3 regions of the Streptomyces sp. NPDC012474 genome follow, and region 3 is predicted to be linked to each of the others. Evidence: riboswitches for the same ligand, from Rfam matches in the RefSeq annotation. Region 3 holds a riboswitch; each other region holds the start of a gene.
What was found. Region 3 has a riboswitch for cyclic di-AMP ahead of ACFY9S_RS33145 (transglycosylase family protein). Riboswitches for the same ligand answer to the same signal wherever they lie in the genome.
Positions count from the first base shown of each region.

Region 1: another riboswitch for cyclic di-AMP. It lies ahead of ACFY9S_RS08930 (transglycosylase SLT domain-containing protein); the one in region 3 lies ahead of ACFY9S_RS33145 (transglycosylase family protein).
Region 2: another riboswitch for cyclic di-AMP. It lies ahead of ACFY9S_RS11670 (peptidoglycan DD-metalloendopeptidase family protein); the one in region 3 lies ahead of ACFY9S_RS33145 (transglycosylase family protein).

Region 1 covers NZ_JBIBEP010000003.1:176,792-183,939, forward strand. Annotated here, with positions in the region: gene ACFY9S_RS08920 (GNAT family N-acetyltransferase) at 1-855, opposite strand, end outside; gene ACFY9S_RS08925 (Cof-type HAD-IIB family hydrolase) at 1,027-1,875, shown strand; gene ACFY9S_RS08930 (transglycosylase SLT domain-containing protein) at 1,839-2,618, opposite strand; cyclic di-AMP (ydaO/yuaA leader) riboswitch at 2,624-2,799, opposite strand; gene ACFY9S_RS08935 (polyprenyl synthetase family protein) at 3,300-4,310, shown strand; gene ACFY9S_RS08940 (outer membrane lipoprotein carrier protein LolA) at 4,543-5,808, shown strand; partial or broken gene ACFY9S_RS08945 (hypothetical protein) at 5,850-6,097, shown strand; gene ACFY9S_RS08950 (NAD(P)H-dependent oxidoreductase) at 6,182-6,763, opposite strand.
Region 2 covers NZ_JBIBEP010000004.1:210,979-218,126, forward strand. Annotated here, with positions in the region: gene ACFY9S_RS11645 (MBL fold metallo-hydrolase) at 1-703, opposite strand, end outside; gene ACFY9S_RS11650 (Glu/Leu/Phe/Val dehydrogenase dimerization domain-containing protein) at 832-2,010, shown strand; gene ACFY9S_RS11655 (TetR family transcriptional regulator C-terminal domain-containing protein) at 2,106-2,717, shown strand; gene ACFY9S_RS11660 (SGNH/GDSL hydrolase family protein) at 2,812-3,597, opposite strand; gene ACFY9S_RS11665 (DUF6250 domain-containing protein) at 3,743-4,459, opposite strand; gene ACFY9S_RS11670 (peptidoglycan DD-metalloendopeptidase family protein) at 4,642-5,571, opposite strand; cyclic di-AMP (ydaO/yuaA leader) riboswitch at 5,576-5,737, opposite strand; gene ACFY9S_RS11675 (alpha-galactosidase) at 6,047-7,148, opposite strand, start outside.
Region 3 covers NZ_JBIBEP010000020.1:45,457-52,604, forward strand. Annotated here, with positions in the region: gene ACFY9S_RS33125 (exopolyphosphatase) at 1-589, opposite strand, end outside; gene ACFY9S_RS33130 (DUF501 domain-containing protein) at 586-1,116, opposite strand; gene ACFY9S_RS33135 (septum formation initiator family protein) at 1,164-1,640, opposite strand; gene eno (phosphopyruvate hydratase) at 1,752-3,032, opposite strand; gene ACFY9S_RS33145 (transglycosylase family protein) at 3,304-3,996, opposite strand; cyclic di-AMP (ydaO/yuaA leader) riboswitch at 4,001-4,167, opposite strand; gene ACFY9S_RS33150 (transglycosylase family protein) at 4,396-5,349, opposite strand; gene ACFY9S_RS33155 (cytochrome P450) at 5,471-6,781, opposite strand; gene ACFY9S_RS33160 (nucleoside triphosphate pyrophosphohydrolase) at 7,124-7,148, opposite strand, start outside.

The DNA.
Region 1 (7,148 bases), on a different contig from region 3:
GCCGTCGGCGGCCGCCGCCTCGGCCATGCGCAGGTGCAGCACGAGACCGGGTGAGAACTTCGCGAACTCCGGGTCGTACGCCGGGAACCAGCAGGCCAGCACCGAGGACGAACGCAGCCCGAAGTGCGCGGCGACGGGCCGCTCACCGGCGTACAGCACCGACAGCGTGCCGCTGCACTCCGGTGCCCGGGTCCGGGCCAGCTGCCCGACGAGCCCGGTGATCCACTCCTGGGCGAACCGGTCCCGGCGGCCGGTCCTGCGGTACTGGGCGGACTTCCACTCCATGAGCGTGCGCAGCGCGGCCGGTTCGCGTTCGTCGAACACGAACCGCAGGTCACCGGCGTGCCGGCCCAGCTTGCGCTCCTTGGCCAGCGTGGTCTTCAGGAACTTCGGCGACTGTGCGCGCAGCACCGACTCGTATGTCTCGTAGCCCTTCTCCACGTCGATGACGTAGGTGGCGTGCTCCTCGGCCGCGTACCGGACGAACAGCCGCTGCTCGGCCTCCAGGTTGTCGAAGGCGAAGCTCGACACCGAGCAAGCCCTCAGCAGTTGGTCCGTCTCCAGGTCCAGACCCGGCCGCAGGATCGCGCCCTGGGCGTCCGAGACACCGAGGCCGATCGCCCGGCCCTGCCCCAACGGGCCGCGCTCATAGGGCAGGAACCCGGCCGGTTCCAGCCCCTCGTACACCACGGCCACCCGCGCCCTGGGCCTGACCCGGCCGACGGCTTCGGTGAACTCCGGCTCCATGAAGGGGTTGCGCGGTGTCTCGCAGGCCGCCCGCAGCGCACGCCAGCGCTCCCTCTCCCCTTCGCCGAGCTCCCCGGGCCCGGCCACACGAATGCGCCCACTGCTCAACCCGACCCCCCGATCAAGTCCCCCCTGGACACTTGGAAGGTACCGCTCGATGCGGCCCCACGGGTAGGTAGCGGAGCATGTTGTTGCCAACCGGTGCAGAGGCCTTCAACCGGGCAATCGGCGTGGGTCGTACGATGAAACGAAGGGGCGCGCTGTCCGTATTCTCTGATCATGGCCGCACCCATCGCATATTCACTCATCGCCACCGATCTGGACGGGACGCTGCTGCGCGGCGACGACACCCTCTCCGACCGGTCTCTCGCCGCGCTCGCGCGGGTGGCGGACGCCGGTGCCCAGCACCTCGTGGTGACGGGCCGGCCGGCGCCGAGAGTGCGGCCGCTCCTGGACGACCTCGGCGCGACGGGGCTCGCGGTGTGCGGGCAGGGCGCGCAGGTGTACGACGCCGGCGCGGACCGGCTGCTGTGGTCCATCACCCTGGACCGGGAGCTGGCGGAGACCGCCCTGGGCAAGATCGAGGCCGAGGTGGGGCAGGTGTACGCGGCGGTCGACCAGGACGGGGTCGACGGGCTCACGCTGATCGAGCCGGGCTACCTGATGCCGCACCCGACCCTGCCCGCCGTGCGGGTCGACCGCCGCGACGAACTGTGGGGTGAATCCATCAGCAAGGTGCTGCTGCGCCATCCCCATCTGTCGGACGACGAGTTGGCGGCGACGGCCCGCTCGGTGGTCGGCTCACTGGCGACGGTGACGATGTCGGGGCCCGGCACGGTCGAACTCCAGCCGTGCGGGATCACCAAGGCGACGGGCCTGGCGCTGGCCGCCGAGCATCTGGGGCTGCGACCGGCGGACACCATCGCCTTCGGTGACATGCCCAACGACATCCCGATGTTCGACTGGGCCGGCCACGGCGTGGCGATGGCCAACGCCCATCCCGAACTCAAGGCCGTGGCCGACGAGGTCACCCTGTCGAACGAGGACGACGGCATCGCCGTCGTCCTCGAACGACTGCTGGGCGGGGCGGCTCAGTACGGGCCGTTGACGTTGTCGATCGAGCCGTAGCGGTCGGCCGCGTAGTTGCAGGCCGCGGTGATGTTGGCGACCGGGTCGTACGGGTCCCACGACGTGCCGTCCACGTGGTAGGCCTGGAAGGTCGGGTCGATGGTCTGGAGGAGACCCTTGGACGGGGTGCCCTTGGCGGCGTTGGAGTCCCAGTTGTTGATCGCCTGGGGGTTGCCGGACGACTCACGCATGATGTTGCGGTGGATGCCGTCGTAGGACCCGGGGATCCCCTTCTGCGCCATGATGTCCAGCGCCTCGCGGATCCACCCGTCGAGGTTGTCCGGGTAGGTCTTCACGGACGCCTGGGTGGCCTGGGTGACGCCGCCGGCGGGCTCGGCGGCCGGCTTGGCGGGGGCGGACGACTTGGTCGCCGTCTTCTTCGCGGTGTCCGTCTTGGTGGTCTTCACCGTCAGCTTCAGACCCGGGTGGATCAGCTTCGGGTCGTCACCGACGGCCGCGCGGTTGTCCTTGTACAGCTGCTTCCAGCCACCCGAGACGTCGTACTTGTCCGCGATGCGGGCAAGCGAGTCGCCCTTGACCACGGTGTACGGGAGGGACTTGGCGGGCTGGGCCGCCTGCGGCACGGACTGTGCGGCGGCGGGTGCGCTCTGGGGTTCGGCGGCGCTCGCGTGCGTGGCACCGAGGAGCGGCAGGGTGAGTGCGGCTCCTCCGGTACCGGCGGCGATGAAGCCTCGGGTCAGCGGGTTGGTTCTGGGGCGACGGTGCTTGCCTCGTCCGGCCATGGCGATATTCCTCTCCGGCGCCTGCGAGGTGAGCTGTCGGGTTCGGGCCGGGAGGTGCCCGGCCGCGTACGGCGCTGTGTGCCGTGCGCGGCTTCACCCCGAGCCGTGCCGCTGTGCGGACCGGCGACTTACCTGGGTCCCCCGCTCCTGCCCTGCGTGAGTGAGTCGGTTGGTGGGGAGTCCGGGCGGCGGCAGGATTGGGCGTCCGCCGGACAGGCCGGGAACGTATGCGAGAGCACATGTCGGGAACAAGCGCCTCAGTCACACATCGAGCGGTTGACCTTGGTCGGGGTTGTTTTGGCCGCTTGATCCTTTGCGGCAGCCAAGGCTCAACTGGCGTTCGGGGGAAGGTGGTACGGGCCGATGCCGAGGCGGGACGGAAAAGGGGGACAAGTGATTCAACTCACTGATCACGAGTCTGTGGGGCAATTTCTACCAAGAGGAATTCACCGACTCTTCTCGGCAAATCGTGCATAGTTCGCTACCTCTGGGTAAGTCGATTTATATCTGTTCTTATAGGTTGATCGAAAACATAACGGTCGTGATCGGATACCGCCCGGCCTGTAACCCTGGGTGCTGGCGGTGATCGAAACGTGACCGGATACGCTGGCCGGAGTGTGGGCAGCGACCTATCGACAATCCGCGTAACCACCGGCAGACACAGCAGACAGGAGACCCCTCGTGACCGACGTCGGGCCGTTCGGGCTGAGCGTGCGGGACCAGGCTCTGGAAGCCGATGTCCAGGCCGGACTGGCGGCTGTCGAGGAAGGCTTGCTCGAGGCCACCAAGAGCGAGGTGCCCTTCATCACGGAGGCCGCCCAGCACCTGGTGCGGGCCGGAGGCAAGCGGTTCCGCCCCCTGCTGGTGATGCTCTCCGCCCAGTTCGGTGACCGGTACGCGCCCGGGATCGTGCCGTCGGCCGTCGTCGTGGAGCTGACCCACCTCGCCACGCTGTACCACGACGACGTGATGGACGAGGCCTCCGTGCGCCGCGGCGTCGCGAGCGCGAACGCCCGCTGGGACAACTCCGTCGCGGTCCTCACCGGCGACTTCCTCTTCGCCCGCGCCTCGCACATCCTGGCCGACCTCGGCCCGGAGGCCGTGCGGGTGCAGGCCGAGGCGTTCGAGCGGCTGGTGACCGGCCAGATCCTGGAGACGGCCGGACCGCAGGACGGCCGGGACCCCGTCGAGCACTACCTCGACGTGCTGGGCGGCAAGACCGGCTCGCTGGTCGCCGTGTCGTGCCGGTTCGGCGCGATGATGTCCGGCGCCGACGACACGGTCGTGGACGTCCTGACCCAGTACGGCGAGCGGCTCGGCGTCGCCTTCCAGCTCGCGGACGACGTCCTGGACATCGCCTCCGACTCCCACGAGTCCGGCAAGACGCCGGGTACCGACCTGCGCGAGGGCATCCCCACGCTGCCGGTGCTGCGGCTGCGCGAGCGGGCGGCCCGGCTCGGACTCGCCGAGGACGCCGCCCTGTGCGACCTGCTCGACTCCGACCTCACCGACGACGCCCGGCACGCCGAGGCCCTGCGCCTGCTGCGGGCCCACCCGGCGCTGGAGCAGGCCCGGCGGGACACCGTCCGCTACACCCAGGACGCCCGTTCGGCGCTCGCACCCCTGCCGGAGTGCACCGCGAAGACGGCGCTCCTGGAGCTGTGCGACGCGGTGGTGCACCGGGCCGGCTAGGGCCTCTGTACCGTCCGACCCCTACGGGTCGGGGGAGAAGCGGCCCTTCCGTGTCATACCCCAGCAGTACACGGAGTTGAGCCCGGGGTCTGACGTATCTCCCTGGCCGATTTGGTCAGATGGACACCACGGAAAGACACCACTCCTCACCTGTTCGGGTGAGAATGGCGGCTCAGGGACGAGTGCGTGGACGACACGGACAGCCGCCGCCGATCACGGAGGTAGGGCACACATGGCACCGTACGCATCCGACGACAGCACGACCGCCGGAGAGGGCGACGAGCAGCGCTCCGTGCGGCGCAAAGCCGCGCGGTACATCGTCCCGGTCACGGTGGTGGGGGTGGCCGCCGCGACGATCGGGCTGGTCCCCGCGCTCGCCGACTCCGGGGACCCCGACCTCCCGAAGATCACCGCACAGCAACTCATCGAGAAGATCGCCAAGTCGGACGTCCAGCAGCTGTCCGGCACGGTGAAGATCAGCACGGACCTCGGACTGCCGAACCTCGGCGGCCTGGAGTCGGGCCTGCTGTCCGGTGCCACGGGCAAGGGCGAGGGCGGCTCCTCCGCCGACCCGACGGCCAAACTCACCGAACTGGCCTCCGGCACGCACACCCTGCGCGTCGCGGCAGACGGCCCGGACAAGCAGAAACTGTCGCTGCTGGAGAACGCCGCCGAGTACAGCCTCATCCACAACGGCAAGGACGTCTGGGGTTACGACAGCAAGTCCAACGAGGTCTACCACGGGACCTCCTCCGACAGCCCGGAGCGCGGCAAGGACCAGCAGCCGCCGGCCATGCCCAAGGACTTCGCCGAGGAGGCCCTGAAGGCGGTCGACGACACCACGTCCGTGACCGTGGACGGCACCGCCCAGGTCGCCGGCCGGGACGCCTACAAGCTGGTCGTCAAGCCGAAGCAGTCCGGCTCGACGGTCGGCGCCATCACCGTGGCCGTGGACGCGAAGACCGGCATGCCGCTGAAGTTCACGCTGACCCCGGCGAGCGGTGGCTCGGCCGTCGTGGACGCGGGCTTCACGAAGGTGAGCTTCGCCAGGCCGGCCGCCTCCACCTTCGACTTCGCCCCGCCCAAGGGGGCGAAGGTCACCGAGGAGAAGGACGCCGGCAAGGCATCCGGCAAGGCCTCGGGCGACACGCCGCACAAGGCCCCCGGCAAGCCCTTCGACCTGGGCGAGGCGCCGGGCCACGCCCCCAAGGCCGGGAAGGGCTCCGGCCAGGGCCCCGGCGGGATGAAGACCATCGGCGAGGGCTGGACCGCCATAGCCACCTTCGACACCGGCGGTGAGGGTATGCCCTCGGGCAAGGCCGGCGGCGAGTTCGGCGGCTTCATCGACTCGCTCGGCGACAAGGTCCAGGGCAAGTTCGGCTCGGGCACGGTCTTCTCGACCCGCCTGGTCAACGCCCTCGTCACCGACGACGGCAAGGTCTACGCGGGCCTGGTCACCAAGGACGCGCTCGTGAAGGCGGCCGACGCCGGCAAGTAGGTCCCGCAGCCGCACGGGACGTCGAGAGAACGAGGAAGCCGATGGGCGAGGTGTCCGCCGGAGAACCGGAGCAGTGTGAGACGCGGGCCGAGACCGGGGAACCGGTCATCGCCACCCACGCGCTCACCAAGCGCTACGGCGACGGACAGCTCGCCGTCGACGGTCTCGAGCTGACCGTTCCGGCGGACAGCTCGCCGTCGACCGTCTCGATCTGACCGTCCCGGCGGGCAGCGTCTTCGGCTTCCTCGGACCCAACGGCTCCGGCAGGGCCACCACCATCCGCATGCTGACGGCCTCCAGGCCCTGTACGCGGCGGTGTTCGGGTCGGCGGCGTGGGCGTTGCTTCACGGCGAAGAACGTCAACGCCTGGCGCTCAGTCCTCGTACAGGAACCTGGCCAGGGGCGCCTCCTGCTCGAAGAAGGTCTTGGCGCGCGTCAGCGCCACGTCGTCGGTCAGTACGTCACCGGGCTTGCTGCCGTTGCCCAGCAGCACCCCGCCGAAGCGCATCCCCATGTACGCGGCGGAGTTGTGGAGCGTCCCGACGAGCGGGTCGGCGACCACTTCCTGGGTGTGCGCGAGGGCGGTGACGCCCCACAGGGTGCGGCCGGCCAGGGTCGCCTTGAAGTCGAGGCCCGGCGTGCGCAGCCAGCCCGACCAGTAGTCGAGGTAGCGCTTGGTCTGCGCGGAGACCGAGTACCAGTACAGGGGCGAGACGATCACGATGTCCGTCGCCGCGAGCGTGGCGTCGAGCAGCCGGGCCACGTTGCCCTCGGTCGGGCGGACGTGGTCGCTGTCGTGCCGCAGGTCCTCGAAGTCCGGTACCGGAAGCTCGGTGAGGTCGATCCACTCCTGCCCGACGTCCGGGGGAAGCTGCTCGGCGGCCCGGCGGGCCAGCAGCTCGGAGTTGCCCTCGGCGCGAGCGCTGCCCAGGACGAACAGGAAACGGCGGGTCATGGGTGCCCCTTTGGAGAACTCGGCATCGACAGTTGCATGCATGCGCATCGTATGTGCATGCAACTAAAAGCGCCAGGGGCGTCCACCGCGTCTCCCGCGCCACCGCCGGTGGCAGCGCCTCCCGCCCCGGCGGCGCCACCCGCTGGAGACCGGCCGGGCAGCCCCGGTCCGGCCCCGCGCCCTGCCGGGGCGCTCCCGGCCCCGTTACGGAAGTCGCCCCCCACGGGCACGCAACCGGCCGCGAGCAGCGGGCCCGCCGCGCGCAGCCCGTGCCGCCCCTTCACGGTGACCGGCACGCCAATCCGGTTCAGGGCCGTCGCGACGACGAACGTCGCGCGCAGCTCCCTGGTCCGCACCCGCCGCGATCTCCCCGGTGGACAGGTGT
Region 2 (7,148 bases), on a different contig from region 3:
ACAGGGTGTGCTGGGTGTTGCGCAGTCCGCGGCCGCAGAAGTGCCGGGCCGGGGTGGCCGTGAGGCGCAGTCCGCCCGTCTCGGTGGTCTCGTGCCAGTCCAGCTCGCGCAGCCGGCCGGCGGACACACCCCAGTGCTCCAGGTGCGCGCCGACGCCGAGCGGCACGGCGAACAGCGTGTCGGTGCCCGCGAGCGCCTTGATGGTGGGCATGTCCAGATGGTCGTAGTGGTCGTGCGAGATGACCACGACGTCGACCGGGCCGAGCGCGGCCAGCGGCAGGGGCACGGGGTGCAGCCGCTTGGGCCCGACGAAGGGGAAGGGGGAGCAGCGCTCCCCCCACACCGGGTCGAACAGGACGCGTCGGCCGTCGATCTCCGCGAGGACGCTGGAATGCCCCATCCAGGTCAGCCGCAGGCCGGTGGCCGGGGGCCCGGCGATGTCGGCGAGGGTGGTGGAGTACACCGGAACAGTGCCCTTGGGGGTGCGGCGGGGCCGGGTGTCCTTGTCGAAGAAGACCTTCGCGAAGTCCAGGGCCGAGCCCGAGGGGCGGGTCCGCGCGGGCCCGCCGGGGTTCTGGAAGACCCCGTCCTTGAAATGAGGCGATCTGCGGATGCGCGCCATGCGCTCACCGCTCGGGTCCGCGCCGAACGCCCCGGGCTGCAGCGCGCGGGGCCCGGAGCTCAGGGTACGGAAACCGGCCACGGTACCTCCAGGTGGAGTCGGTCAGGCTTTCCATTATGGTCGGCCCCTCCGGCACCACCGGATCGCAGGGGCCCCACGGGAGTGGATACTGACCGGTGATTCAGTATCCCGGCGGCGAAGGATCCCGTATGGCCACCCCCCTGCTGTCCCTGACCTGGACCGATCACCTCACGGGACGGCAGGGCTTCCTGGTCGTCGACCGGCTGGTGCGCGGGGTCGCCAGCGGCGGTCTGCGGATGCGCGCGGGCTGCACCCTGGAGGAGGTCACCGGCCTGGCCCGCGGCATGACCGTGAAGGAGGCCCTGCACTACGACCCCGCGAGCCGCTACGTCCCGCTCGGCGGCGCCAAGGGCGGCATCGACTGCGACCCCCGGGACCCGGAGGCGTACCCGCTGCTGGTGCGCTACCTGCGCGCGATGCGGCCGTACATGGAGAGCTGCTGGACGACGGGCGAGGACCTGGGGCTCACCCAGGACCTGGTGGACCGGGCGGCCACCGAGGCGGGGCTGGTCTCCTCGATACAGGCCGTGTATCCGCTGCTGGACGACGAGGCCGAGGCCCGGCGGCGACTCCGGGACGCGTTCGCGGTCGAGGTCGACGGGCTCGGCCTGGACGAGCTGGTCGGCGGCTGCGGTGTGGCAGAGGCGGCCCTGGCCGCCCTGGACCGGGCCGGTGTGCCGTACGCGGGGACGCGGGTCGCGCTCCAGGGGCTGGGCACCATGGGCGGAGCCACCGCTCGCTTCCTCACCCGCGCGGGGCTCACGGTCGTGGCCGTCGCCGATCTCAAGGGCACGATCGCCAACCCGGCGGGCCTCGACGTCGAGTCGCTGCTCGCCGCCCGGGACGTCCACGGCACGGTGCACCGCTCCGCGTTGCGCCCCGGCGACCGCGAACTGCCCGGCGGCGCCTGGCTGTCGGCCGACGCGGAGGTGCTGGTGCCGGCGGCCGTGTCGTACGCGATCGACGCCGGGAACCAGGAGCGGATCACCGCCCGCTGGGTGGTGGAGGCGGCCAACATGCCCGTACGGCCGGAGGCGGAGCCGCTGCTGGCCGCGCGCGGGGTGACCGTGCTGCCGGACGTCGTGGTCAACTCGGGGACGAACGCCTGGTGGTGGTGGACGCTGTTCGGGGACATCGGCGCCGACGCCGAGGAGGCGTTCGCCCGCACCCGTCGCTCGGTGCGGGACCTGGTCGAGCGGATGCTGGGCCGCGCGGAGGCCGACGGGACGACCCCGCGAGCCGCCGCCCACGCGATCGCGGCGGACCGGCTGCCGCTGATCGCGGAGCGGTTCGGCTGGTTCCGCTGAGGTGCCCGCCGCCTCCCGAGGCTGCTGTCGCGGGCCGGCCGGACAGGCCGGAACGCCCCGTCGAGGGGCCGTACGCGCGTGGGTAGGGTGACGGAGTGACGAGAGTCCGGTTGAGCGTGGCCCAGCGGCGCGGGGATCTGCTGCGGGCCGCCATCGAGCAGATCGAGGCGAGGGGTGTGGCGGCGGTCAGGATCGCCGACGTGGCCTCGGCGCTGGGCGTGAGCAACGCACTGGTCCTCTATCACTTCTCCACGAAGGAGCAGCTGGTCGCCGCCGCGTTCCGGCACGCGGCGGAGGGCGACCTGGCACATCTGCGCAAGCTGCTCGGCCGCCGCTCACCCGCGCTGCGCCGGCTGCGGTCGGCCGTACGGTGGTACGCCCCGACCGGGCAGGCCAAGGGCTGGCGGCTGTGGATCGAGGGCTGGGCGGCGGCGCTGCGCGATCCGACGCTGCGGGAGGTCGCCCAGGACCTCGACCGGCAGTGGAAGGCGGCCCTCGGCGAGGTCATCGCGGAGGGCGTGGCCGCCGGCGAGTTCCGCTGCCCGGACCCGGCCGGTACGGCCCTGCGTCTCACCGCCCTCCTCGACGGCCTCGCCGTCCAGCTGACGTCCTACGGCGCGGTGCCGCGATCGCGGGCCCAGGAATGGGTGGAGGAGGCGCTGATCCGTGAGCTGGGCCTGGCCCGTGAAGAGCGGCTGACCCCTTAGGGCCTGTCGTTCGCATCACGCCGCAGACGCGGCTGCGACGCCTGCGGGCGGCGCCGGTTCCGACCGGCGCCGCCCGCACGCGCAGGAGCCGCTCTCACGCCACCGATGCGATCCGCATCCTGATGTCGTCCGGCGACAGCGCCCCCTTGGCCGTCACATGGTCGCCCGACGACTCCCCGCGCAGCCGGCGCCCGATCCACGGCACCAGGAACTCGCGCGCCCACGCGACGTTGTCCCGCCGCGCGTCGAGTACGCCGCGCGGGGGCAGCGGAGGCCACTCCTGCTCGGGGTCGGCCGGCACCTCGAGGCCGAGCACCTGGCCCGCGCGGAGCGCCACGCGCGTGTGCCCCTCGGGCGACAGGTGCAGCCGGTCCGCGTCCCAGGCCCTGCGGTCTCGCACGCTGCGCAGGGACCACAGGTCGAGCACGGGGCAGCCGTACCGGTCGGCGATGGCCCGGACGTGTCCGTTGTACGTGGCGATCTTGCCGCGCAGGTGCTTGAGCACGGGCACGCCACGGGTGTCGAAGCCGGTCGTCACCATGACCGTGCCGGACACGGCGGTGAGCTGGGCCAGAGCACGCTCGAAGCGCTCGGCCACCTCGTCCGGGTCGGTGCCCGGCCGGATGATGTCGTTGCCCCCGGCGCAGAACGAGACGAGGTCCGGGGCCATGTCGACGGCCCGCGGAACCTGGTCCGCCACGATCTGGTCGAGGAGTTTTCCGCGTACGGCGAGATTGGTGTATCGGAAGTCGCCCTCGGGCCTGCGGTCGGCGAGCAGGACGGCGAACCGGTCGGCCCAGCCGACGAACGCCCCGTCGGGGCCGGGATCACCGACGCCCTCGGTGAAGCTGTCCCCCACCGCCACGTACGACCCGATCACTGCTCTGCTGTCATTCTTCGAATCGTCTGCCACAGCAGCTCATGATTCACCTTCGAATGTGACCTACGCGACCGTAGGAAGGGATTGACGGGCGGTGAGATAAGCCACTCCCAAAGCGTTCGCAAACTCCGGAATACACCGCTTGTCAGGGATGTTTCGGGGTGAGCCGCCAGACCCGGAATCCACTGATCCGGAAATGGCTCCAGACGGTCCGGAAGGCGAAGTGGCCGCTCGTGTAGGGCTGTGGGTCGGTGTGGTCGAAGACGAGCCGCCCGTTGTTCCACCACCGGACCGTCGAGCCGTCGGAGACGATCCGGACCCGGTTGGGCTCGTTCGGGACCAGCAGCGGTTCGGTGTAGTCGAACACCAGGGGGCGGACGCCGGGTTCGCCGACGTAGCGGCGCAGCCGGGTCGTGGTGTTGTAGTTGGCCCCGTACCCCGCGTAGTACGTCGTGAGGTGGTCGTACTCGTCGAGGGCGCCGCCGCGCGCAGTCGCGAAGAGGTCGCCCGGGGAGCGTACGTCGGTCGCGTTCCAGAAGTTGTTGAGGTCCGAGACCCGGTCGTTGACCCCGCCGTCGGAGACGGGGGTCGCGGTGTACTCGAGGACGTACGGCCCTTCGAGCCGCTGCCTGAACCACACGGTCGCGCCGCTCGGCACGTCGATCTCCAGGATGCCGCGGGAGGCGGTGACGGCGCCGCCGTCCTGGAGTTCGGTGACCCACTGGCCGAGGCCGTGGCAGAAGTCGTCGCGGGCGAGGAGGCGACGGTGACGGGGTGCGGCGTGCGCGGCGGCCGTGGGGGCGAGGGCCGCCAGGGCGGCTCCGGCGGCCAGGGCTCCGAACGCTCTGCGGGTGGTCGGCACGGGACACAGCTCCTCGGGAAGACTCTGGAAAGCGCTTGCACTCCGGGCGGGATCACTCTGTCCCAACTGCCGCCGCATGTCGATCCCTTGACACGGCCGACCGTGCGCACACGTCGAAGGCCGGACCCGGGGATCGGGGTCCGGCCTTCGGCCGCGTGTCAGGCAGGTGGTCGTGCGGCCGGTCAGCCGACGGAGACGCCGTGCGAGCGCAGGAAGGCGACCGGGTCCATGTCCGAGCCGTAGTCCGGCGTGGTGCGGATCTCGAAGTGCAGGTGCGGTCCGGTCACGTTGCCCGTCGCGCCCGACAGGCCGACCTGCTGCCCGGCGGTCACGGTCTGGCCGGCCGAGACGGAGAGCTGGGACAGGTGGGCGTACTGGGCGTAGTGGCCGTCGGCGAGCTTGATGACGACCTGGTTGCCGTAGGCGCCGCCCCAGCCGGCGGAGACGACCGTGCCGGCGCCGACGGCCTTGAGGGAGGTGCCGGTCGGGACGACGAAGTCGACACCGGTGTGGTAGCCGCTGGACCACATGCTGCCGGACATGCGGTACGGGGTGCTGACGGTGGCACCGGCGACCGGGAGGCTGTAGCCGCCGGCGTTGCTCTCGGCGGCGGGCTTGGCGGCGGCCGGCTTCGCGGCGGTCTCCGCCTGCGCGGAGGACTCGCCGGCGGACGGCTGGGAGGCCGGGGGCTTCGGGGCGGAGGCCTTCGGCGCGGACGGGGCCGAGGACTGCGGCGCGCTCGCCGCCTGCTTGCCGATCGACAGCTTCAGACCCGGGTGGATCAGCGACGGGTCGGAGCCGACGGCGTCACGGTTGTCGGCGTAGAGCTTCTTCCAGCCGCCGCTGACGTTCTGATCGTCGGCGATCTTCGCGAGATAGTCGCCGGCCTGCACGGTGTACGTGCGGGCGCCGGTCGCCTTTTCGGCGGCCTTCTTCTCGGCCGCCGGGGCCGACTGGACGGCCTTTTCGGGAGCCGACTGCGGGGTGGCGGCATGGGCGCCGGCGGCCCCCATGAGCGGCAGCGCGAGAGCGGCTCCGCCGGTTCCGGCGACGGCGATGGAGCGGGTGAAACGCTGGGCTTTGGGACGGCGGTGCTTACCCTTCGCGGGCATGGCGAATTCCTCTCCGTCGCCTGCGAGGTGAGCTGTCGGGTGCGGGCTGGAGATGCCCGGCCGCGCCTGGGCGCGGCTTAACCCCAAGCCGTTCCGGGAACCGGAACAGGCGTCTTACCTGTGGGTCCCCCGCTCCTGCCGTACGTCGGGTCAGTGTGTGCGGGCTCCGGTCGGCGGCAGGATTAGGCGTCCGTCCGGATTGGTGTGGAACGTAAGCGACCAGGACGCAAACGGACAAGCTTGCGGTTGCCCGTGACGGTGTTTCTCTTGACGCGTCGACACATCCGCGGTCACCGAGCGTGGATTACCGATCTCCCGCTTTTCCCAACCGCCCTGAACAATGCGTGAATTACGTGAACATGGCGACAACAGATCGTCACGAATATGACGATGGTCACGCACCCCGACCTCATCTCCTTTACGATCGGGGCACGTTATCCCTAAGCGGCTCAATCGCCCTATTCGGACAGAACGCCTACTTCCGCTTAAGACGGACGACCACGGCGTTCAGATCCCCTCGCAGGCCGACCCGCAGTCCGTGATGAAGCAGCACGGCCCCGCGGTGGACTTCACCCGTTTCGAGGCATTCGTACGACGCGGTCGGGTCGAGGGCACGCATCCGGAGCGCAGGTACGGGCTCGCCGTAGCGCTGCGCCTGGAGCCAGGCGAGGACGACCGTCTCGTCGCCGAGGACGTACTGCACCGCGCTCAGCCCGCCCCGCGGGGGACGCAGCCGGTACTGGTCGCCGCGCTGCACCACGGGCCGGATCCCCTTGTAGAGCCCCACCCACTCCCGCGCCTCGGCGAGCTCCTCCCGCGTCCACCGCGTGAGATCGCCGCCGACCCCCAGCACCCCGGCCATGGCGCTGACGAACCGGAACCGCAGGGAGCTGGCCCGCCGATTGAGCATGGCGTTCGGACTGTCGGTGACCCAGGCGGCCATGACCCGGGCCGGATGGATCTGGCTGAAGCCGTGCTGGATGGCGAGCCGGTCGAGCGGGTCGGTGTTGTCGGAGGTCCACACCTGGTCCGTGCGGCTCAGCACACCGAGGTCGATCCGCCCGCCGCCGCCCGAGCAGGACTCGAAGGCCACGCCGGGGTGGGCGGCCCGCAACCGGTCCAGCAGGGCGTACAGGCCGTGCACGTGGTCGACCCACAGCCGCTGCGGGTAGGGGTCGTCCGGCCAGCCGGCGTCGGTGAAGCAGCGATTGAAGTCCCACTTGACGTAGTCGACCGGCGCTCGGGAGAGGAGCCCGTCGAGCTGCTCCCACAGGTACTCCCGGACGTCCTCGCGGGCGAGGTTGAGTACGAGCTGATTGCGGAACTCCGTCCGCTTTCGTCCCGGTTGGTACTGCACCCAGTCGGGGTGCGCGCGGTACAGGTCGCTGTCCGGGTTGACCATCTCGGGCTCGACCCAGATCCCGAACTGCATGCCGAGGCCGTGCACGTGGTCGGCGAGGGGCTTCAGCCCGCCTGGGAAGCGGTCGGGGTTGGGGCTCCAGTCGCCGAGCCCGGCCCGGTCGCTGGTGCGCGCCCCGAACCAGCCGTCGTCGACCACGAAGAGCTCGACACCCATG
Region 3 (7,148 bases):
CCTCGATGTCGGCCCGCATCGCCGCGATCTGCTCCGCGGACGGCGGGTCGCTCACCGCCCCGTCCCTGACCAGGTGCCGCTCGGTCATGCGGACACAGCCGATGTCCACCGAGCGGGCCGCCCGGACCCGGTCGTCGCCCACGACGAACTCGGTCGAGCCGCCCCCGATGTCCACCACCAGGTAGGGCTTCGGGAGGTGGTCGTCCCCCGCGAGCTCCTTGGTGGCGCCGGTGAAGGAGAACGCCGCCTCCTGGTCCCCGGAGATCACCTCGGGTTCGACGCCCAGGATGTCCAGCACACCGCGCACGAACTCGTCCCGGTTCTCGGCGTCCCGGGAGGCCGAGGTCGCCACGAACCGCAGCCGCTCCGCCCCGTGCTCCTTGATGATCCCGGCGTACTCGTGGCACGCCGCGAAGGTCCGCTGCAGCGCCTCGGGAGCGAGCCGGCCGGTCCGGTCCACGCCCTGCCCGAGCCGCACGATCGTCATCCGGCGGTCCAGGTCGACCAGCTCACCGGTGGCCGGGTCCGCGTCCGCGACCAGCAGGCGGATGGAGTTCGTACCGCAGTCCACGGCGGCGACACGGGTCACTGGGCGTCCTCCTCGGCGGTCGTCACGCACGGCCCCTTGCGCCACCACTCGGGCAGCATCGCGATCGCCTCGTCCCCGAGCGGATTCACCCCCGGGCCCGCGGCGAGCGAGTGCCCCACCAGCACGTGCAGGCACTTCACCCGGTCCGGCATGCCGCCCGCGCTCGGGAAGTTCTTCAGCTCCTCGATCTCGTCGCGCCGCCGGATGTAGTCCTCGTGCGCGGCCCGGTACGCCGCCGCCAGTTCCGGATCCGAGGCCAGCCGCTCGGTCATCTCCTTCATCACGCCGTTGGCCTCCAGCGTGCCGATCGCCGAGGCGGCGCGCGGGCACGTCAGGTAGTACAGCGTGGGGAACGGCGTCCCGTCCGGCAGCCGCGGGGCCGTCTCGACGACGTCCGGCTGTCCGCACGGGCAGCGGTGGGCGATCGCGCGCAGACCGCGCGGGGGCCGGCCGAGCTGCTGCTTGAAGGCCTCGACGTCCGCGTCGGTGGGCTCGGTGCGCGGGGTGGTCGGCGGGGGCGTTTCCATGACTGTCTTCAGGCTGTCTTTCTCTGATCGCCGGCTGGGAGGTCAGGTCACTGGCCGGAGGCGTCGGACTTGTCGACGCCGTCCCAGACGTTGGAGTACCAAGGGCGGTCCGCCGCCCCCAGGTCGGTGCGCGACTGCTTCGCCGCGTGCGGGTCGATGACGATGAAGCCCGTCTCCCCCGGCATGACGTAGTGCAACCGCTTCCGGATCTGCTGCTCGGCGTACGCGTCGTCCTGCCAGCGCGCCTTCAGATCGCGCAGCCGTTCGACGCGCTCACGGGCCTGCCGCTGTTCGCGCTGGAGGTCGTCGATCTCCGCGCGCTGCGAGACGTACTCCCGCATCGGGTAGGCCAGGGCCACGATCAGCGAGCACATCACCAGCGCGAGCAGCGCCGCCCGGCCGGTCAGCCGCGAGCGGCGGGCCTGACGCTTGGTCTGGGAGCGGTAGACCCGGGCCGCGGTCTGCTCGCCGAGCAACCGGATCCTGGTCGCGGTGGAGAACCGGTCCCGGTCCTTCACGGCCATGTGTCCGCCTCCGCTCCACCGTCATACGCGCGTACGTCCCCGGACACGGTACGGGACCGGGTACGGGGACGTACGTACGACGCTGCCTCTTACGGGTCGGGCCTTTCGCGGTCAGCCCTTGAAGCGCGGGAACGCGCTGCGGCCGGCGTAGACCGCGGCGTCGTCGAGGATCTCCTCGATGCGCAGCAGCTGGTTGTACTTGGCGACGCGCTCGGAGCGGGCCGGGGCGCCGGTCTTGATCTGGCCGCAGTTGGTGGCGACGGCCAGGTCGGCGATCGTGACGTCCTCGGTCTCGCCGGAGCGGTGGGACATCATGCACTTGAAGCCGTTGCGCTGGGCCAGCTCGACGGCGTCCAGGGTCTCGGTCAGCGATCCGATCTGGTTGACCTTGACCAGGAGCGCGTTGGCCGCGCCCTCCTCGATGCCGCGGGCGAGGCGCTCGGGGTTGGTGACGAACAGGTCGTCACCGACGATCTGGACCTTGTCGCCGAGCTTGTCGGTCAGGGCCTTCCAGCCGTCCCAGTCGTCCTCGAACAGCGGGTCCTCGATGGAGACGAGCGGGTACGCGTCGACGAGCTCCGCGTAGTACTCGGTCATCTCGGCCGCCGAGCGCTCCTTGCCCTCGAAGGTGTAGACGCCGTCCTTGTAGAACTCGGACGCGGCGACGTCGAGCGCCAGGGCGATCTGCTCGCCGGGGGTGTAACCGGCTTCCTTCACGGCCTCGAGGATGAGGTCGAGGGCCTCGCGGTTGGAGCCGAGGTTCGGGGCGAAGCCGCCCTCGTCGCCGAGGCCGGTGGCCAGGCCCTTCGACTTCAGGACCTTCTTCAGCGTGTGGTAGACCTCGGCGCCCCAGCGCAGGGCCTCGGAGAAGGACTCCGCGCCGATCGGGGCGATCATGAACTCCTGGATGTCCACGTTGGAGTCGGCGTGCGAGCCGCCGTTCAGGATGTTCATCATCGGCACCGGAAGCAGGTGCGCGTTGGGGCCGCCCAGGTAGCGGAACAGCGGCAGGTCGCTGGCCTCGGAGGCGGCGTGGGCGACGGCGAGGGAGACGCCGAGGATGGCGTTGGCGCCGAGGGAGCCCTTGTTGTCGGTGGCGTCCAGGTCGAACATGGCCTGGTCGATCAGGCGCTGCTCGGTGGCGTCGTAGCCGACCAGCTCCGGACCGATCTGCTCGATGACCGCGAGGACGGCTTTCTCCACGCCCTTGCCGAGGTAGCGGTTCGAGTCGCCGTCGCGGAGCTCGATGGCCTCGAAGGCGCCCGTGGAGGCGCCGGACGGGACGGCGGCACGACCCGTGCTGCCGTCGTCGAGGCCGACCTCGACCTCGACCGTGGGGTTGCCTCGGGAGTCCAGGATTTCCCGGGCTACGACGACGTCGATGGACGGCACGAGCATCTCCTTCTTATGTGACGCGGGTACGCGGGTCGCGTGGACCCGGCGAGGTGCGGGCCGTGGTGGCTCGCGACATGAGCCTAACCGGCTCCGGCCGATCGGCCACCGGGTCGCCCACCCCATGGACAGAACCGAGAGCAAATTGTTTCCGAACGGAACAAAGCCGGTTCGCGAAGTCGGGCAGAAAAAACCCCGCTCCGGCGCGTACGGGGGATGACGCACCGGAGCGGGGAGCCCGTGGCCCTGGGCGGGCCGGTTGGGCCGCTGCCTACTTCAGGTGCAGCTGCTGGCCCACGTAGATGAGGTTGGCATCGTCGATGATGTCCTTGTTCAGCTGGTACAGCTTCTCCCAGCCGCCCTTGACCTTCTGGTCCGCGGCGATCGAGCTGAGGGTGTCGCCCTTGACGACCTTGTACTCGCCGTCGCCCTTCTTGACCTTCTTGCCGGTCGGGGTGGTGACGGTCTTCTTGGCGGCCGGACGCTCGTCGGAGCGGGAGGCGGGCTGCTGCTCGCTCTGGCGGGTCTCGGTGCTCTGCTGGCTCTGCGAGGAGCTGCCGGAGTCGTCGGCGGAGCCGCCGCCGGTGTAGCCGGCGCTCGACAGGCCCTTGCCGCAGACCGGCCAGGCGCCCTTGCCCTGGCCCGCGAGGACCTTCTCGGCGATCTCGATCTGCTGGGCCTTGGTGGCCTGGTCGGCGGTGGAGGCGTACTTGCTGCCCCCGTAGCCGGACCAGGTGGAGGCGGAGAACTGCAGACCGCCGTAGTAGCCGTTGCCGGTGTTGATGGACCAGTTGCCGCCGGACTCGCACTGGGCGACGGCGTCCCACTCGGAGGCGGTGGCGGCGGAAGCGTTGCCGGCCGCCATCAGCGGGGCGGCGACGGCGGCACCGGTGACACCGGCGATGGCGATGACCCGAGAGGCCTTGGACGGACGGCGGTGCGTGCCCTTGCCGGAAAACAGCATGGAGAGATCCCCTCACCGACGCCTGCGAGGTGAGCTGTCGGGTTCGGGCCGGTTGAGTTGCCCGGCCGCGCCCCTCCCGGGACACGGCTTCACCCCAAGCCCTTCCGGCACAACCGGCCGGTCGGGCACTTACCTTGGGTCCCCCGCTCCTGCCTACGGCGCTTGACGCGACGACTGTTCCCGTACGGCCGCTGGCAGGATTCGGCGTTGCGGCAGCCGGGGCTCGCGGTGACGAGCGGTCACGACCGTAGACACGCGATCCACGGAATTTCAAAGACGATCAGGGCTTCTGAGATCTATCTCTCACCGGGCTTATACGGGACATTCGGCGCGAAAGGTGACGTGAACTCACCCGGTTTCGCGGTGAGTTCGTCCCCCGTTTCCGCACTGCCCGAACAGCTACCTCTCGTCCGCTTCGCCCTCGACCGTGAGCGCCTGACCGGGGTGGATGAGGTTCGGGTCGGTGCCGACCGCGTTCTCGTTGCCCTCGTAGAGCGCGTGCCATCCGCCGCTGACCCGAAGGGCGTCGGCGATGGACCAGAGACTGTCGCCGACACCCACGATGTAGGCACCTTCGGACGCGTAGCCGGAACTCTCGTCGGCGGACCCGGAGTGACGCCCCGTGGACTTCTCCGTACGGTCACCCTCGGGCGCGCGGGTTTCCTCCGCGCTGGGACCGCGATGGCGGCCGGAGCCGGTGCCGGACGACGCCGAGGAGTCGTCACCCTGCCGCGAGTCGCCCGACTTGCCGTCCTCGGAGGTGGCCGACGGAGAGCCCTCGGGCTGCCGGTCCTGCGACGAGCCCTCGGATTCGGGCGACTTGTCGCTCTTGGCGGTTTCGTCCTTCGAAGGCGACGACGCCTCGGGCGACGGAGATGAAGAAGGACCCTCAGAAGGGGATGAACCCAGCGAATCGAGCAATCCGGGTGAGTCCACCTCGCCGGATGATTCGGACGAGCCGGATGATTCCGATCCCTTGCCCTGCTCGAGCCCCGAGAGCAGCCCGCAGGTACGCCACGCGCCGACCCCCTGGCCGGCGAGGATTCTCTCGGCCACGGCTATCTGCTGGGAGCGGCTGGCCAGATCGGCGCTCGCGGCGTAGTCGAGGCCGCCGTGCTTCTCCCAGTCCTCCTGGGACAACTGCAGGCCGCCGTAGTAGCCGTTGCCGCTGTTCTGGCTCCAGGCGCCGCCGGTCTCGCAGTCCGCGACCCGGTCCCAGGTCGTGCCGTCGGCCGCGCTGGCACCGGATGCCCCGAGGAGCGGGATCGCGATGGCGGAGCCGGTCACTCCGGCCGCCACGAGGAGAGCCGGAGCCTGGCGGGGGCGGCGGTGCCGACCGTTCCCGGAGAGCATACGGAGACCTTTCGCGAGACAGCAGTGACCGAGGCGGCGTGATTCCCCGCCGCGTTGATGGGTGAACGTATCGGCAGTCGATCACTTGTCACAAGTTCATGCCGCGCAGATCACGTGAAGATCACAGGTCTGATGTTTCGTCACTTCCGGAAGGCGCGAACTCCACCGGCAGGGTGCGCAGCCCTCGCATGATGAGGCCGCCACGCCATCTGAGCTCGGCCGGATCCGCCGCGAGCCGGAGGTCCGGGAGGCGGGTCAGGAGCGTGGCGAGCGCGGTCTGGCCCTCCAGCCGGGCGAGCGGCGCTCCGAGGCAGTAGTGGATGCCGTGGCCGTACCCGAGGTGCTGGTTGTCGCGGCGGGAGAGGTCCAGCGCGTCCGGATCGGCGAACCGCTCCGGGTCGCGGTCCGCGGCGGCCAGGACCACCAGGACGGGGTCGCCCGCCTCGATGCGCTGCCCGGCGAGGGTGAGCGGCTGCGTGGCGAAGCGCCAGGTGGCGAGTTCGACGGGGCCGTCGTAGCGCAGGAGTTCCTCGACGCCGGTCTCCAGGAGGCCGGTCTCCCCGGCGGCGAGGGACGCCTGGAGCCGTGCGCGCTGCCCGGGGTGGGTGAGCAGGGCGTAGGTGCCGTTGCCGATCAGGTTCACGGTGGTCTCGAAACCGGCGAACAGCAGGATGAAAGCCATGGCCGCCACCTCGTTCTCGGTGAGGTGCTCGCCATGGTCGGAGGCGCGGATGAGACCGGAGATGAGGTCCTCGCCGGGAGCGGGCTCGGCGGGAAGCACCTCGCGCTTGCGGTGGATGAGGTCGGCGAGGTAGCCGCGCATCTTCTTCACGGACCGCGCCACACCGCCCCGGGGCCCGCCCTGGTGGCGGATCATCATGCCCGCCCAGTCGCGGAAGTCGTCCTGGTCCTCCCGCGGGACGCCGAGCAGGTCGCAGATGGCGTAGATGGGGAGCGGGAAGGCGAACTCGTGGATCAGGTCGGCGGATCCCTTCCGCGCGAACCCGTCGATGAGGGTGTCGGTGAGCTCCTGTACCCGTGGCGCGAACTCGGCGACCCGGCGCGGGGTGAACGCCCTGGACACCAGCCGGCGCAGCCGGGTGTGGTCCGGCGGGTCGATGTTGAGCAGATGCGTCATCAGCTCGGCCTTGCGCTCCCCCGGGATCCCGGTCTTGCCCTTGGCGTGCGCCGGTTCGTCGTGATGCGCGGGGTTCTTGGAGAGCCGGCTGTCGGCAAGTGCCTGCTTGGCATCGGCGTAGCGCGTGACCAGCCAGGCCTCCACACCGCTGGGGAGCCGCGTCCGGTGGACGGGGCTGTGCTCGCGGAGCCAGGCGTAGGCCGGGTAGGGGTCGCTCGCGAACTCCCAGGTGAAGAGGTCGGGAGCGGTCGCGGGTGTGCTGGGCTGGGGCTGGCTCTGGGGCTGGTCGGTCACGTCTCGACCGTATCCGGCTTATGGGAGCGCGCTTGCCTCCGTTTCGGCTGGGCTCGGGTCCGCTGCCATCGTTCCGGCTTCCGGCTTCCGGCTTCCGGCTCCGGCTTCGGCTTCCGGCTCCGGCTTTCGACTTCAGCTTCCGCGTCCGGCCTCCGACGTCAGACGATCGACGTCTGGCTTCCGACATCCGGCCTCCGGCTCCGGATTCCGACGTCCGGCTCCGGCTCTGGCTGCCGGCCTCCGGATTCCGACGTCCGGCTCCGGCTCTGGCTCCGGCTGCCGGGTTCCGGCGCCGGCTTCCGACATCCGGCCTCCGAGAGCCCCGTCTCCTCCCCCGGCCGCTCAGCCCTCGGCATTCCTGATCGCG